DNA from 4 places in the Comamonas flocculans genome. Region 2 is predicted to be linked to each of the others. Evidence: predicted binding sites of a transcription regulator. Region 2 holds the regulator's gene; each other region holds the start of a gene.
The links. Region 2 encodes sigma-54, which starts transcription at its own class of promoters, with help from an activator protein. Its sites were predicted from a motif close to TGGCANGNAANCTGCTTT; they were not measured.

Region 1 (4,107 bases), 570 kb from region 2:
CCTGCTGCAAGTCCAGCGCATGCCGCAGCGCCGCCGCGCTCCAGTCGGCGCCGTCGAAGAACGCGTCCAGCGGCTGTGCGTGCAGGTGGGCGAGGCTGGTGGCCAGGAGTTGCTCCGCCGCGTGGTTGGCGTAGTCCACGCACAGCTGCCCGTCCAGCAGCAGCACGGCTGTCGAGAGGCTGTCCAGCAGGTGTGCGGGCCGGGCCGCCTGCGGGCGGCGCCGGTGCTGGGGATCGACCGTGTTCACGCCTGCTCCGCGCCCTGGGAAAAAGACTCAAAGACTGTAATACATGTCGAATTCCACTGGGTGCACGGCCTGCCGCAGGCGGCTCACCTCGTCCATCTTGCATTCGATGTAGGCCTGCAGCATGTCTTCGGTGAACACCCCGCCCGCGAGCAGGAACTGGTGGTCCGCGGCGAGCGCGTCCAGCGCCTGGTCCAGGCTGTGCGCCACGCGCGGGATGCCCGAGGCTTCTTCGGGCGGCAGGTGGTACAGGTTCTTGCTCATCGCATCGCCGGGGTGCCTTTTGTGGGCGATGCCGTCCAGCCCCGCCATCAGCAGCGCGGAGAACGCCAGATAGGGGTTGGCCGTGGGGTCGGGGAAGCGGCACTCGATGCGCCGCGCCTTCGGGCTCGCGACGAAGGGGATGCGGATGGCCGCCGAGCGGTTGCTGGCCGAGTAGGCCAGCATCACCGGCGCCTCGAAGCCCGGCACCAGCCGCTTGTAGGAGTTGGTACCCGGGTTGGTGATGGCATTGAGCGCGTGCGCGTGGTGGATGATGCCGCCGATGTAGTACAGCGCCAGTTCCGAAAGGTTGGCGTAGCCTTCGCCCGAGAACAGGTTTCGGCCACCCTTGACCAGCGACTGGTGCACGTGCATGCCCGAGCCGTTGTCGCCCACCAGCGGCTTGGGCATGAAGGTGGCGCTCTTGCCGCTGGCGTGCGCGGCGTTGTGCACGCAGTATTTGAGCATCTGCACCTCGTCGGCCTTGCGCACCAGGGTGTTGAAGGCCACGCCGATCTCGCACTGGCCGGCCGTGGCCACCTCGTGGTGGTGCACCTCGATCTTCAGGCCCATGGCCTGCATGGCGGTGCACATCGCGGTGCGCACGCCGCCGAGCGAATCGACCGGCGCCACGGGGAAGTAGCCGCCCTTGACGCGCGGGCGGTGGCCCGGGTTGCCGCCTTGCATGTCCAGCTCGCTGGCCCAGGCGCCCTCGGCCGAGACGATCTTGTAGGCCGCCTCCTGCATCTGCGATTTCCACTGCACCGCGTCGAAGATGAAGAACTCGGGCTCGGGCCCGAAGTAGGCGGTATCGGCGACGCCGGTGGAGCGCAGGTACATCTCGGCACGCCGGGCGATCGACCGGGGATCGCGCGCGTAGCCCTGCATGGTGGCCGGCTCGAGCACGTCGCTGCGCACGATGACCGTGGGCTCCTGAGCGAACGGGTCCATCACGGCGGTCTCGTCGTCGGGCAGCAGCACCATGTCGGAGGCCTCGATGCCCTTCCAGCCCTGGATGGACGAGCCGTCGAACATCTTGCCGTTCTCGAAGGCGTCTTCCTCCATGGCTTCCGCCGGGAAGGTCATGTGGTGTTCCTTGCCCATGGTGTCGGTGAAACGCAGGTCGACCCAGCGGGCGCCGTGCTCTTGGACGAGGGAGTGTGTTTTCGATGACATGGTCGTGCTTCCGTCGGAATTGGGGTGGTCTACCAGGTGGCAACCACTCAAAGCAACAACCATGCCGCGCCGGGCTGGCGGCGCATTTTCGCGGACCGCCGCAGTGCAGCCGGCGGCGCAGCGGTTCATCAGGGTGCGTGCGTGGGCGCCGCTGCACCAATATGGAACACGACCCGATTCAGGCCGACTCGAACAGCCCCCCCGCCGCTCCCGGCGGTTGCAGGCCCAGGTGTCGCCAGGCGGCGAGCGTGGCCACGCGCCCGCGCGGGGTGCGCTGCAGGAAGCCCTGCTGGATCAGGTAGGGTTCGATCACGTCCTCGATGGTGTCGGCTTCCTCGCCGATGTTGGCCGCGATCGTGTCCAGCCCCACCGGCCCGCCGTCGAAGCGCTGCACCACGGCTTCGAGCAGCTTGCGGTCCATCACGTCAAAGCCCTGCGGGTCCACGTCCAGCATGGCCAGGGCGCGCTGCGCGATGTCCTGCGTGATGCGCCCGTCGCCCTTCACGTCGGCGTAGTCGCGCACGCGGCGCAGGAGCCGGTTGGCGATGCGCGGCGTGCCGCGCGAGCGCCGTGCGATCTCCATGCTGGCATCCTGGTCGATGGGCGCGCTCATCAGGCCGCTGCTGCGCGTGACGATGCGCGAAAGTTCTTGCGGCGTATAGAACTCCAGCCGCGCGACGATGCCGAAGCGGTCGCGCAGCGGGTTGGTGAGCATGCCGGCGCGCGTGGTCGCGCCCACCAGCGTGAAGGGCTGCAGGTCCAGCTTGATCGAACGCGCCGCAGGGCCTTCGCCGATCATGATGTCGATCTGGTAGTCCTCCAGCGCCGGGTAGAGGATTTCCTCGACCACGGGCGAGAGGCGATGGATCTCGTCGATGAAGAGAACGTCGTTCCTCTCCAGATTGGTCAGCAGTGCCGCCAGGTCCTTGGGCTTTTCCAGCACCGGGCCGCTGGTCTGGCGCAGGTTGACCCCGAGTTCGTGCGCGATGATGTGGCTCAGCGTGGTCTTGCCCAGGCCGGGCGGGCCGAACAGCAGCACGTGGTCCAGCGCCTCGGCGCGCTTTCCGGCCGCCTTGATGAAGATCTCCAGCTGCTCGCGCGCCTTGGTCTGGCCCACGTATTCATCCAGCAGCTTGGGGCGCAGTGCCCGCTCCAGCGCTTCTTCCTGCGGCGAGGCCGCCGCCGCGGAAACCGTGCGCAGTGCCGCCGGGGGCGCGGGTGCGAAGTCGTCGGTGTGGATGCTCATGTGCCGCGCATTGTCCGTCAGGGCTTGAGCCAGCGGTGCAGCGCCTGCGCGAAGCTCAGCTCGAAGCGACCGAAGTAGTCGCGGCCCGCGGGATTGCTGCAGCTGGAGGTGCCGCCAAAGAGCTGTCCCACCAGATAGCGGCGCTGCCCCAGCGTGATGAAGGCCCCGGCGCCGCTGCTGCCCGGCTCCACCACGCCCTGCTGCCAGTTCACGGCGAGGAAGGTGGCGCTGGTCGCGTCGCCCGCGATGCACAGATTGGTGCTGGTGTTGCACACGCTGTAGCCGGTGAGCGTGCCGCGGCTGAGCTGCTGCAGGTCGCCTTGCGGATGGTGCACGACGGAGACGGCGGTCCCGGGCAGCGCTTCGGAGCCGAAATAGGAGCCGGCGTAGACCACGCCGGGCGGGGCGCTGTCGTTCAGCCGCAGGAAGCTAGTGTCGCTGCCCTCGTCGGCATACAGCAGCGTGGCGCCGCCGGTGCGCTGCACGTGACCCGCCGCGGTGCTGCTGGCGCCGCAGGCGCTGGCGCGCAGCAGCCAGTCGGTGCTCAGCGTGGAGGCCGTGCCCTGGTCGGCGATGCAATGGCGCGCGGTGAGCAGCCAGGGCGTGCCGCTGGAGCCCATGTCGTTCATCAAGGTGCCGCTGCACTGGTAGGCGCGGCCGTCGGCTTCGACGTAGCGCAGGCGCGCGACCGAGCGGCCTTGTTCGATGAATTCCGGGCTGCAGCTGACGCTGGCTTCGCAGCTGCCTGCGGCCTTGGCCAGGCCCAGCTGCTGCTCTGGCGTGACGGTGGTGTGCGAGAGCAGCGGCACTGCCAGACGCACCTGGGCGGTGGGCGCATCGGCCGGGATCTCGAGGATGAGCGTGGCCTGTTCGCCGGCCAGCTCGGGGCTCCAGTAGCGGCGGGCGCTGTCCTCGTCCATGCCGGCTGCGGTGTTGCGGGCGGCCAGGGCCTGCCATTGCGCGGCGGTGCCCAGCTGCGCTTGGCCCGTGGCGTCGACGAACCACAGCCGGGCGTCGGCCGGCAGGGCCTGCACCTGCAGGCCGAGGCGCAGACCCTGCGCGCCCCGGGCCACGAAGCGCAGCGCGGCGATGCGCGTGCCGCGGCCGCTGTCCTGCCAGTGCAGCAGTGCGGTGGTGCGCTCGGTGCTGGCCGTGGCTGTCAGGCTGCGGCCTGTGCCGA
Region 2 (4,107 bases):
GGTCAACGAGCTGCACGCCCGGGTGTTCCGCGCGGTGCACGTGGAGCGCCTGCCGCTGAACAAGGACGAGCTGATCTTCGACTGGGTCGCCAAGCAGGGCGTGGACGCGGCCAGGTTCAAGCAGATGTACACCTCCTTCACCGTCGCCAACCAGGTGCGCAGGGCGACCGAGCTGCAGGCGGCCTACCAGGTCGAGGGCGTGCCCTCCATGGGCGTGGCCGGGCGCTACTACACCGACGGCACGCTCACCGGCAGCATGGCCACGGTGCTGCAGGTGGTGGATCACCTGGTGCAGCAGCAGCGCAAGGCCTGAACGCGCGGCGGGCCCCGGGCCAACCCAGGCGCGTGCGGCACGCGCCTTTTTTCTTCCCGCGGCCCGGGCGCAGGCGCGCCGGGGGCGGTCGCTACAATCATTTGCAAGAACCGTGCCTCGCCCGCGCCATGAAACACCGCACCGCCCTGTTGCCCGCCGTCCTGCTGCTGCTTGCACTGGCCGCGGGCGCGCGGGCCGAGCGCGCCGACCGCGACCAGCCCATGCACATCGAGGCCGACAGCCTGGTGCACGATGAGGCCAGGCAGACCAGCGTCTTCAGCGGCAACGTCATCATCACCAAGGGCACCATCGTGCTGCGCGGCGCCGAGGTGCAGGTGACGCAGGACGACGCGGGCAACCAGAGCGGCCTGGTCACCGCCGCGCCGGGCAAGCGCGCCTATTTCCGCCAGAAGCGCGACACGCCCAAGGGGGCGCCGGTGGAGATCATCGAGGGCGAGGCCGAACGCATCGACTGGAACGGGCGCACCGAAGTGGTCAAGCTCACGCGCCGCGCCGAGCTGCGCCGCCTGCGCGCGGGCACGCCGACCGACGACGTGAGCGGGGCCGTCATCACCTACAACAACGCCACCGACGTGTTCACCGTCGATGGCGCGCCGCGCCGCGCCGGCGACAAGAGCGACACGCGCGTGCGCGCCACGCTCGCGCCCAAGGAACAGCCGCCCGCGGCCGCGCCGCAGGGCGCCCGGGATGCACCCGAGCTGCGCCCCAGCCGCGCGCTGGACGCACCGCCGCAGTGAACGCGATGAGCAGCCCGGCGACGCCCGCCAGCGCCGACGCATCCAGCCTGCTGCAGGTCCGGCACCTGAAGAAGAGCTATGGCGGGCGCACCGTGGTGCACGACGTCTCGCTCAACGTGCCGCGCGGCGAGGTGGTCGGCCTGCTCGGGCCCAATGGCGCGGGCAAGACCACCTCGTTCTACATGATCGTCGGCCTGGTGCGCTGCGACGGCGGCAGCATCGCGATCGACGGGCACGACGTCACGCGCATGCCCATCCACCGGCGCGCGCACCTGGGCCTGTCCTATCTGCCGCAGGAAGCCTCGATCTTTCGCAAGCTCAACGTGCAGGAGAACGTGCGCGCGGTGCTCGAGCTGCAGCGCGGCGAGGACGGCCGCCCGCTCGCCCGCCCGGTGATCGAAGAGCGCCTGAGCGCGCTGCTGCAGGACCTGCACGTGGAGCACCTGCGCGAGACGCGCGCGCTGGCGCTCTCGGGCGGCGAGCGCCGGCGCGTGGAGATCGCGCGGGCGCTGGCCACGCAGCCGCGCTTCATCCTGCTCGACGAGCCCTTTGCCGGCATCGATCCGATCGCGGTGATCGAGATCCAGCGCATCATCGGCTTCCTGAAGGAGCGCGGCATCGGCGTGCTGATCACCGACCACAACGTGCGCGAGACGCTGGGCATCTGCGACCACGCCTACATCATCAGCGAGGGCCGGGTGCTGGCGCGCGGCGCGCCCTCGGAGATCGTGGACAACGCCGAGGTGCGCCGGGTCTACCTGGGCGAGCACTTCCGGATGTAGCGCGATGAAGGTCGGCCTGTCGCTGGGCGTCTCGCAACACCTTGCACTGACGCCGCAACTGCAGCAGTCCATCCGCCTGCTGCAACTGTCCACGCTGGAGCTGGCCCAGGAGGTGGAGGCCATGCTGGTGGACAACCCCTTCCTTGAACGCGCGAGCGAAGAGGCCCCTGCAGCCGGCGCCCCCGCGCCGGAGCGGCGCACCGAACGCAGCGAGATCGCTCCTATTTCAGAAGCTTTTGACGCAGACCCTGCAAGCTCTGGAGGCCAAAATGATGCCGAAACCCGGAGCGACTGGGAAGGCGACCGCGAGCTCGACCCCAGCGGCAGCGACAGCCCCTGGAGCGCCGACGCCCCGAGCCGGGCCGCCCGGCGCGAGGACGACGAGGGCGAGGCGAGCGAGCACGAGAGCGCGCACGAAACCCTGGCCGAGCACCTGCACCGCCAGGCGCTGCTGCTGCGCCTGACGCGCGCCGAACGCGCGGCGCTGTCCTGGCTGATCGATTCGCTCAACGACGACGGCTACCTCGAAGACGCCATCGAATCGCTGGTCGAAACCCTGGTCGGCCCCGAGAACACCGAATACCTGCTGGAGATGAGCGAGCACTTCGCGCTGGCGCTCAAGCTGCTGCAAAGCCTGGAGCCCGCAGGCGTGGGCGCGCGCGATTTGCCCGAGTGCCTGCGGCTGCAACTGGCGGCGCTGCGCGACACGGGCGCCTGCCCCCGGGCGGTGCTGGAGGCGGCCATGTGCATCTGCGAGCAGCCGCTCGAATGGCTGGCGCGGCGCGACGCACGGCGGCTGGCGCAGGCCTGCGGCGCCAGCGAAGAAGACACGCGCGCCGCCATGGCGCTGATCGCCCGGCTCGAACCGCGCCCGGGGCGGCGCTTTGCCCAGGTGCAGCACAACCTCGTCACGCCCGACGTGATCGTGCGCCGCCGCCTGGAGGGCGGGCAGGTGCGCCTGGACGTGCAGCTCAACCCCGAGGTGGTGCCGCAGCTGCGCGTGCACGACGCCTACGCCCAGGCGCTGCGCCAGCACCGCAAGGGCGAGGGCCACGCCGCGCTGCAAAGCCGCCTGCAGGAGGCGCGCTGGTTCGTCCGCAACATCGAGCAGCGCTTCGACACCATCCTGCGCACCGCGCGCGCCATCGTGGACAAGCAGCAGGCCTTCTTCCTGCACGGCGAGCTCGCCATGCGTCCCTTGGTGATGCGCGAGATCGCCGAGGAGCTGGGCCTGCACGAATCGACCATCTCGCGCGTGACCAGCGCCAAGTACATGGCCACGCCCCAGGGCACCTACGAGCTCAAGTACTTCTTCGGCTCGGGTCTGGTGACCGATACCGGCGGCAGCACCTCCAGCACCGCGGTGCGCGCGCTGCTGCGCCAGTTCATCGCCGCCGAAGACCCGGCGCGGCCGCTGTCCGACGGGCAGCTGGCCGACATGCTCAAGGAGCAGGGCATCGCCTGCGCGCGGCGCACCGTGGCCAAATACCGCGAACAGCTCAAGATCGCGCCCGCCAGCCTGCGCAAGCAAATCTGAGTTCACACTTCCCCCATGGCCCGCGTTCTTTTCGACCTCCCCGACCGCTTCTGCTTCGAGACCACACTGCAGGTCTACATCAGCCACGTCAACCAGGGCGGGCACCTCGATAACGCGCAGCTGCTCAGCCTGGTCTCCGAGGCGCGGCTGCGCTTTTTTCAGGCCATGGGCATGACCGAGGCCAACGCGGGCGGCGCGGGCATCGTCGTTGGCGACATGCTGGCGCAGTACAAGTCCGAGGCCTTTCATGGCGAACAGCTCATCGTGCGCATGCGACCCATGGATTTCAACCGCTACGGCTTCGATCTGGTGTTCCAGATGACCGAATCGACCACCGGCCGCGAGGTGGCGCGCGGCAAGACCGGCATCGTCTTTGTTTCGCACGAAACGCGCCGCGCGACGCCCATCCCGCCGCTGGCGCGCGAGCGGCTCGATGCGCTCCTGGCGCACATGGGACGTCAGCCATGAACCGGTTTGAACTCTTTTTGCCCTGCGCCGCCGGTGTCGAGGGTTTCCTGGCCGACGAGGTGCGTGCGATCACCGGCTGCCCTGACGTGCAGGCGCTGCGCGCGGGCGTACGCCTGGCCGCGCCCTGGCGCACGGTGCTGCAGCTCAATTTGCACAGCCGCCTTGCGCAGCGCGTGCTGGTGCAGCTTGCGTACCGACCGTATCGTGGCGAAGACGATCTGTACGAACTTGCCAGCAGCGTGCGCTGGG
Region 3 (4,107 bases), 130 kb from region 2:
GCGCGTGAGGCCCAGCAGCCGCGCCGCCGCCGCCAGGTTGCCCTTGCTGCGCGTCACCGCTTCCTCGATCAGGCCGCGCTCCATCTGCTGCAGGCCCAGGCCCTGGCCCAGCACCTGCTCCAGCAGCGCGCCGCCCGCCGGTTTGGCCTGGGCCGAGCGCAGCCGTCCCGAGGCCTCCAGCGTATGCGCGCCGGCGCTGTCGGTGAGCCGGGCGTGCTGGGCAAACAGGTGCTGTGCCTGCAGCGGCTGGCCCACGTCGGCCAGGATCACGCCGCGCTCGATCAGGTTTTCCATCTCGCGCACATTGCCCGGCCAGGCGTATTCGCGCAGCGCCAGCAGGGCCTCGTCGGTGAAGCCGTTCACATGCTTGTCGTGCTGGCTGGCAAAGCGCTGCAGCAGGTGCTGGGCAAAGGCCTCGATGTCCTGCCTGCGCTCGCGCAGCGGCGGGATGCGGATGGGATAGACGTTGATGCGGTAGTACAGGTCTTCGCGAAAGCGCCCGGCGCGCACCGCTTCCAGCAGGTCCACATGGGTGGCGGCGACCAGGCGCACGTCCACCTGGCGCGGCTGCGAGGAGCCCAGGCGCTCCACCTGCCCGTCCTGCAGCACGCGCAAGAGCTTGGCCTGCGCCGGCAGCGGCAGCTCGCCGAGCTCATCCAGGAACAGCGTGCCGCCGTGCGCGCGCTCGAAGCGCCCGGCGCGCGCCGCGTCGGCGCCGGTGTAGGCGCCCTTTTCGGTGCCGAAGAGTTCGGATTCAACCAGATCGCCGGGCAGCGCCGCGCAGTTCACCGCCACGAAGGGCTTGGCCGCGCGCGGGCCCAGGGCGTGCAGGGCGCGGGCAAAACGCTCCTTGCCGGTGCCCGTCTCCCCCGTCAGCAGCACGGTGACCTGGGTGTCCGCGGCCTTGCGCAGCAGCGTGGTGGCGGCGGTGAAGCCCGGCGAGCGCCCGATCATCGGGCCCAGCGCGTCCACCGGGGTTTCGGGCGCGTCGTCGGCCGGCATGCGGCTGAACCAGGCGGCGACGGCGGGCGTGCCTTCGCTCGGCGGCAGGGCGTCGCTGTCGTAGTCGCGCGCCAGCAGCTCGCCCTCGCCGTCGGGCCAATCGGCCACCGGCCAGCCCTCGATGCGGCAGTGCGCATGGCCGCTGCCCACGCAGGCCACTTCCTTGTAGAGCACGGGGCGCCCCATGAAGGCGCTGGTATAGCCCGAGGCATAGCCCAGCAGCATCCAGCACACCGGGTCTTTCTGCGGCCCGAAATCGCGCAGGTGCGACTCCACCTCCCAGGAATGGTCCCAGCGGAAGATGCCGTGAAAGCGCCCTTCGCCGACATCGAGCTGCAGCAGTTCGGGCGTGACCTGGACGGCGCCTTCGAGCATGTGCAATTGCGGCCCCACGGCAAACATCGAGAAAATGTCCTCGCTGGCACGCAAACGCCGTGCCAGCGCCGCGTCGCGCTCGCCCGAGGCGTAGCCCGCGCGCAACAGCAGCCGGCGCGTGCCCGCCATGCCCAGGGCCTGCACCATCTCGCGGCGCAGCGTGCCGAGCGAGGCCGCATGCATCAACACCATGCGCTGGCCGGCAAGCCAGATGCGACCGTCGGCCGACGAGAAGCGCACCTGGCGGCGCAGGTCGGCATCCGACGGCAGGGTGGCGGGCATGGGTGTTCAAATCTCGATAAGTTGAGGTGCTGAGCGACCGGAAATTGATGAAATCATGAAATCCGTAGTGCAGCAATGATGCAAATGATCAATTCAAAACGCAAGGCCTTTGCCAGCGGCTTGGCAGAAATTTGATCTTCCTCAACTTGGGCCTCGGCGGCTTAGGGGTTTACCCGCGAATTTTCGGGCTTTCGGTCATTTTCTCGATAACTGGCACGCTAGCTGCATGGTCATGGGCATGACCGAAGCAGCCCAAACCCCCACCCCCGAGCACTTTGACGTGTCGCTGCGCTTCATCCGCATCGTGGAGGAGCACCGCAATGGTCTGGTCGAGTTCGAGTTTGCCGCGGGCGAACCCGACCTGTACGTCGAATTGATCCTGCCACGCGCGGAGTTCGAGGATTTCTGCCGGATGCAGGGCGTGGAGCCCACGCACGGGCGCCTGCCCCAGCACGAACACGACAGCCTGGATGCGCACTGGGACTGGAACCTGCGCGATGCGCGCGAGCACCACCTGCGCCAGCCGTCCTGAATCGCCTTCCCCATTCATAGCAAAACGAGGAGACCTGTTTCATGCAAATCGACCTGCGTACCGTCAGCATCACGCCGCTGCGCCAGACCTACAACCACATCGCCGACTACCTCGGCGCCGACAAGGCGGCGTCGCGCTACGTCGAGGCGACCATGGGCGTGCAGGGCACGACCAACTTCCACTACCGCCCCACCTGGGATCCCGAGCGCGAGATGTTCGACGAGCGCCGCACCGCGATCAAGATGAAGGACTGGTACGTGCTCAAGGATCCGCGCCAGTACTACTACGGCAGCTACACGCAGGCCCGGGCCCGCATGCAGGAGACGGCCGAGAGCGACTTCGACTTCGTCGAGAGCCGCGGCCTGGCCGAGAGCTACGACGACGGCGCGCGCCGCGCGGCGCTGGACTTCTACATTCCGCTGCGCCACGTCGCGTGGGGCGGCAACCTGAACGGCGGCTACCAGAGCGCCTACGGCTACGGCACCGCGATCACGCAGGCCAGCCTTTACGCGAGCATGGACCAGCTCGGCATCGCCCAATACCTCACGCGCCTGGGCCTGCTCATGGGCAACGAGGCCGAGCTGGAGGCGGGCAAGCACGCCTGGCTCAACGCCCCGGCCTGGCAGCCGCTGCGCAAATACGTCGAAGACAGCTTCGTCATCAAGGACTGGTTCGAGAACTTCGTGGCGCAGAACATGGCGCTCGACGGCCTGCTCTTCGGCCTGGCCTACCGCGAGGTGGACCGCAAGCTCAACGAGCGTGCCGGCCCGACGATCTCCATGCTCACGCGCTTTCCGGCCGAGTGGTTCCCCGAGACCAGCAAGTGGGTCGATGCCGTGGTCAAGGCCACCGCCGCCGAAAGCGCGGAGAACAAGGCGCTGCTCGAAAAGTGGTACGCGCACTGGGTGGCGCGTGCGCAGGAGGCGCTCGCGCCCGTGGCCCAGCTGGCGCTGGGCGAGGAGGCCGGCGAGGCCCTCGCGCGCGTGCGCGCCCAGCTCGACGCCCGCATGGCCAAGGCCGGCCTGGCGGTGTAAACGCCCGTCCCCGCATTCACGAAGAAGGAGACAGACGAGATGACCCAAGTACCCAACGTCTTCATCGCGCTGCAGCGCAATGAGGAAACCCGCCCGATCGTCGATGCGATCCTGGCGGACAACCCCGGCGCCCTGCTCGACGAGCAGCCGGCCATGGTCAAGATCAACGTGCCCGGGCGCCTGGTGGTGCGCCGCAGCACCATCGAGCAGGAGATCGGGCGCGACTTCGACCTGCAGGAGCTGCACGTGAACCTGATCACGCTGACCGGCCACATCGATGAATCCGACGACGAGTTCGTGCTGAGCTGGGTGCACTGAGCCGCCCGCGACACCAGAAACATCCACCCCAAGGAGACCGATCATGGACATGAAAGTCAACAAGAAGCTGGGCCTGAAAGACCGCTACAACCGCATGACGCGCGACCTGAACTGGACGCCCAGCTACCAGTCGCTCAAGGACATCTACCCCTACCTCGAATACGAGGGCATCAAGATCCACGACTGGGACAAGTTCGAGGACCCCTTCCGCATGACGATGGACGCCTACTGGAAGTACCAGGGCGAGAAGGAGCGCAAGCTCTACGCCATCCTCGATGCGTTCGCGCAGAACAACGGCCACCTGGGCGTGACCGACGCGCGCTACATCAACACGCTGAAATTGTTCCTCACGGGCGTCTCGCCGCTGGAATACATGTCGCACAAGGGCTTTGCGATGCTGGGGCGCCAGTTCCAGGGCGCGGGTCCGCGCGTGGCCTGCCAGATGCAGTCGCTCGACGAGATCCGCCACGCTCAGACGCAGATCCACGCGATGAGCAACTACAACAAGTACTACAACGGCTTCCAGGACTGGCAGCACATGCACCACCGCGTGTGGTATCTCAG
Region 4 (4,107 bases), 560 kb from region 2:
CGGCCTGGGGCTGCTGCAGCACCTGAAGACGGCCGGCTCCCGCGTGCCCGTCATCATCACCACCGCACACTCCGACCTGGACAGCGCCATTCAGTCCTACCAGGGCGGCGCCTTCGAGTACCTGCCCAAGCCCTTCGACGTGGACGAAGCCGTGGCGCTGGTGCGCCGGGCGCTGGCGCACAAGGCGGTTTCCATACCCTCTGCGCCGGTGGTCTGGCAGGCGGATGGGCTGATCGGCGAGGCCGCGGCGATGCAGGAGGTCTTCCGCACCATCGGCCGCCTGTCGCAATCGGAGATCACGGTGCTGATCAACGGCGAATCCGGGACGGGCAAGGAACTGGTGGCGCGCGCGCTGCACCGCCACAGCCCGCGCGGCGCGGGGCCGTTCGTCGCCCTGAACATGGCGGCGATTGCGCGGGACCTGATCGAATCGGAACTGTTCGGACACGAGAAAGGGGCGTTCACCGGCGCCACGGCCCAGCGCCAGGGCCGCTTCGAGCAGGCGCAGGGCGGCACCCTGTTCCTCGACGAGATCGGCGACATGCCGCTGGATACCCAGACCCGCCTGCTGCGCGTGCTCGCGGAAGGCAATTTCCACCGGGTGGGCGGTCATGCCAGCGTGCGCGCCGACGTGCGCATCATCGCCGCGACGCACCAGAACCTGGAGGCGCTGGTGCGGGACGGGCGCTTCCGGGAAGACCTGTTCTACCGGCTCAACGTCATCCGCATCCAGCTGCCCGCCCTGCGCGAGCGGCGCGAGGACATCGCCCGGCTGGCGGCGTTCTTCCTGCAGAAGGCGGCGCGGGAGCTGCGCATGTCGCCACGCACACTCCTGCCCCCGACGCAGCAGTACCTGGCACGGCTGCCGTGGCCGGGCAACGTGCGCCAGCTGGAGAACGCCTGCCGCTGGATCACGGTGATGGCCGCCAGCCGCGAAGTCCACGTCGAGGACTTGCCGCCCGAACTGCTCGCGCCCCACGCCGCGCAGGACGGGGAGGCAGGCGGCGGCGCCTCGACCGCCGCCTGGGAGCGCGCGCTGGGCCAGTGGGCGGCCCACGCCCTGGCGCACGGCGCGCAAGACCTGCTGGGGCAGGCGCTGCCGGCCTTTGAGCGCACCATGATCACCGCCGCGCTGCAGCACACCGCGGGCGCACGCAGGGACGCGGCCGCCCTGCTAGGCTGGGGACGCAACACGCTGACGCGCAAGCTCAAGGAACTGGGGCTGCACCAGGACGCGGCCGACGACGACCAGGACGGCTGAGCGCGCCCGATCGGTGCACAGTGCGCACCGGGCTCCCCGCCATGGTGCGTGCCGTGCGCCGTCCTGCCCGCCAGGCGCGCGCACGCCGCCGCGACACATGCCACGTCGCTCCCGATACCGTAGCTGGCAGCGCTTATGGAACAAGCGTTAGAGCCCTAAAACACTGTAAATTTTTCTTGCCTGGCACGGTCCATGCTGCTCACGGGGCACGCTTCGCCCACAGGAATGGCCATGGTCCCCGAATCCCTCAAAACCCTGCTCGCCAACCCGGACAAGCCCGTTCAAAGGAGAGCCGCATCGTGAAAATGGTGACTGCCATCATCAAACCCTTCAAGCTCGACGAGGTGCGCGATGCACTCTCGGATATCGGCGTACACGGCATCACGGTGACCGAGGTCAAGGGCTTCGGGCGCCAGAAGGGCCACACCGAGCTGTACCGCGGTGCCGAATACGTGGTGGATTTTCTGCCGAAGGTGAAGGTCGAGGCTGCCATGGACGACGTGCTGGTCGAGCGTGCGATCGACGCGATCGAAGGCGCTGCGCGCACCGGCAAGATCGGCGACGGCAAGATCTTCGTCTCGGCGCTCGAGCAGGTCATCCGCATCCGCACCGGCGAGACCGGAGCAGACGCGTTATGAGAGCGCCCATCGCCTTCCTGCTGCTGTCCCTGGTGCCGCTGGCCCGGGCGTCCGACGCGCCCGCACCCCGGCTCGACGCGGGCGACACCGCCTGGATGCTCACCTCCACGCTGCTCGTCATCCTGATGACCATTCCCGGCCTGGCGCTGTTCTACGGCGGGCTGGCGCGCGCCAAGAACATGCTGTCCGTACTGGTGCAGGTCTTCGTCGTCTTCGCGCTGGTCAGCGTGCTGTGGGCGCTCTTCGGCTACAGCTTCGCCTTCCACGGCGAAGGCCGGTTCCTTGGCGACGCGGGCCGGCTGTTCCTGCGCGGCATCGCGCCCGACACGCTCTCGGTCGTGCTGCCAACGGTGCCGGAGTACGTGTTCGTGGCCTTCCAGGGCACGTTCGCGGCCATCACCGTGGCGCTGGTCGTGGGAGCCTGGGCCGAGCGCATCCGCTTCTCGGCCGTGCTCATTTTCTCGGTGCTGTGGTTCGCCCTGAGCTACGTCCCGATGGCGCACATGGTCTGGGGCGGCGGCCTGCTGGGCCGGGACGGCGCGCTCGACTTCGCCGGGGGCACCGTGGTGCACATCAACGCCGGCATCGCCGCGCTGGTGGGCGCGCGCATGGTGGGCCGGCGCATCGGCTACGGCCGGGAGGCGCTGACGCCCCACAGCCTGACGCTGACCATGGTGGGCGCATCGCTCCTGTGGGTGGGCTGGTTCGGCTTCAACGCGGGCTCGGCCGGCGCGGCCAACGGCACGGCGGGCCTGGCCTTCATCAACACCGTGCTGGCCACGGCGGCGGCCACGCTCTCGTGGCTGGCGGGCGACCTGCTGCACAAGGGCAAGGCTTCGATGCTGGGAGCCGCCTCCGGCGCGGTGGCGGGCCTGGTCGCGGTGACGCCGGCGGCGGGCTTCGTCGGCCCGATGGGGGCGATGGCCATGGGCCTGGTCGTCAGCCCCCTGTGCCTGTGGGGCGTGGGCGGGCTCAAGCACCTGCTGGGGGTGGACGACGCCTTCGACGTGTTCGGCGTGCACGGCGTGGGCGGCATCACCGGTGCCATCCTGACGGGCATCTTCGCCGCGCAGGGCCTGGGCGGCACCGGCGGCCCCACGCCCGACACCTTCGCCATGGGCGCGCAGGTCTGGGTACAGCTCAAGAGCGTGCTGCTCACCGTGGTCTGGTCGGGCGCGGCGGCTTTCATCGCCTGCAAGGCGGCCGACCTGACCGTGGGGCTGCGCGTGCCGGAAGAAGCCGAGCGCGAGGGTCTGGACATCGCCTCGCACGGCGAGCGCGCCTACACCCGGTAAAACGCCGCCATCGGCCTCACTATGCGATATATGCATAGATGAATGCACGCACGGTATTGATGCGGGGATGCACCGCGATGGTGCATGGAACCAGGCAAAACACCTGGCCAAAGGCGGGCAGCCCTGGAAAAACAAGGCCCTGACTGCACGCCAAGGCCTGGCACGCTCCTTGCAAAACCGATCTGAAAAGAGCCGCCGCACCCGCGCGGCTTCCTGACGACCACGTCGTTTCAATCAAGGATGCGGAGCGCCCCGACATGTCCCTGACGGTTTTGGAAACCTCCCTCGCCGACGCCTTGCAGGCCGCAGCCCCGGCCAGCCCCGAGGAAATCCACATGGCACACGCACGAGGCCTGTACACGCAGGCCGAGCACGACGCCTGCGGCGTCGGCTTCGTGGCGCACATCAAGGGCGTCAAGTCGCATGCCGTGGTCGCGCAGGGGCTGCGCATCCTCGAGAGCCTGGACCACCGGGGCGCCGTCGGCGCCGACCCGCTGATGGGCGACGGCGCCGGCCTGCTGATCCAGATCCCCGACGCCTTCTACCGCGCGCAGATGCGGCAACAGGGCGTGGAGCTGCCGCCGCCGGGCGAGTACGGCGTGGGCATGGTCTTCCTGCCCAAGGAGGCCGCCTCGCGCGAGGCCTGCGTGGATGCGCTGGAGCGCGCGGTGCACGCCGAGGGGCAGGTGCTGCTCGGCTGGCGCGAGGTGCCGGTGGACGACGCCCTGCCGATGTCCGACGCGGTGCGCGCCAGCGCGCCGGTGGTGCGCCAGATCTTCATCGGCCGCGGGGCCGAGATCCTGGTGCCCGACGCGCTGGAGCGCAAGCTCTACGTGATCCGCAAGACCGCGTCGGCACGCATCACGGCCCTCGCGCTCACGCACGGCACCGAGTACTACGTGCCCAGCATGTC

Region 1: glnA (type I glutamate--ammonia ligase) is a predicted target of sigma-54. The motif match lies at 1,731-1,748, and genes of this name have one in related genera.
Region 3: FOZ74_RS08250 (phenol hydroxylase subunit) is a predicted target of sigma-54. The motif match lies at 1,871-1,888, and genes of this name have one in related genera.
Region 4: FOZ74_RS04960 (P-II family nitrogen regulator) is a predicted target of sigma-54. The motif match lies at 1,443-1,460, and genes of this name have one in related genera.

Annotation. Positions count from the first base shown of each region.
Region 1 covers NZ_CP042344.1:1,001,191-1,005,297, reverse strand. Annotated here, with positions in the region: gene glnL (nitrogen regulation protein NR(II)) at 1-247, opposite strand, end outside; gene glnA (type I glutamate--ammonia ligase) at 275-1,681, opposite strand; gene ruvB (Holliday junction branch migration DNA helicase RuvB) at 1,860-2,927, opposite strand; gene FOZ74_RS16455 (trypsin-like serine peptidase) at 2,945-4,107, opposite strand, start outside.
Region 2 covers NZ_CP042344.1:1,569,251-1,573,357, reverse strand. Annotated here, with positions in the region: gene FOZ74_RS07665 (thiol:disulfide interchange protein DsbA/DsbL) at 1-313, shown strand, start outside; gene lptA (lipopolysaccharide transport periplasmic protein LptA) at 442-1,071, shown strand; gene lptB (LPS export ABC transporter ATP-binding protein) at 1,077-1,853, shown strand; gene rpoN (RNA polymerase factor sigma-54) at 1,858-3,390, shown strand; gene FOZ74_RS07645 (acyl-CoA thioesterase) at 3,406-3,858, shown strand; gene FOZ74_RS07640 (THUMP domain-containing class I SAM-dependent RNA methyltransferase) at 3,855-4,107, shown strand, end outside.
Region 3 covers NZ_CP042344.1:1,697,167-1,701,273, forward strand. Annotated here, with positions in the region: gene FOZ74_RS08245 (sigma-54-dependent Fis family transcriptional regulator) at 1-1,659, opposite strand, end outside; gene FOZ74_RS08250 (phenol hydroxylase subunit) at 1,898-2,191, shown strand; gene FOZ74_RS08255 (aromatic/alkene monooxygenase hydroxylase subunit beta) at 2,233-3,225, shown strand; gene FOZ74_RS08260 (MmoB/DmpM family protein) at 3,265-3,543, shown strand; gene FOZ74_RS08265 (aromatic/alkene/methane monooxygenase hydroxylase/oxygenase subunit alpha) at 3,587-4,107, shown strand, end outside.
Region 4 covers NZ_CP042344.1:1,006,392-1,010,498, forward strand. Annotated here, with positions in the region: gene glnG (nitrogen regulation protein NR(I)) at 1-1,261, shown strand, start outside; gene FOZ74_RS04960 (P-II family nitrogen regulator) at 1,561-1,899, shown strand; gene FOZ74_RS04965 (ammonium transporter) at 1,896-3,194, shown strand; gene FOZ74_RS04970 (glutamate synthase-related protein) at 3,530-4,107, shown strand, end outside.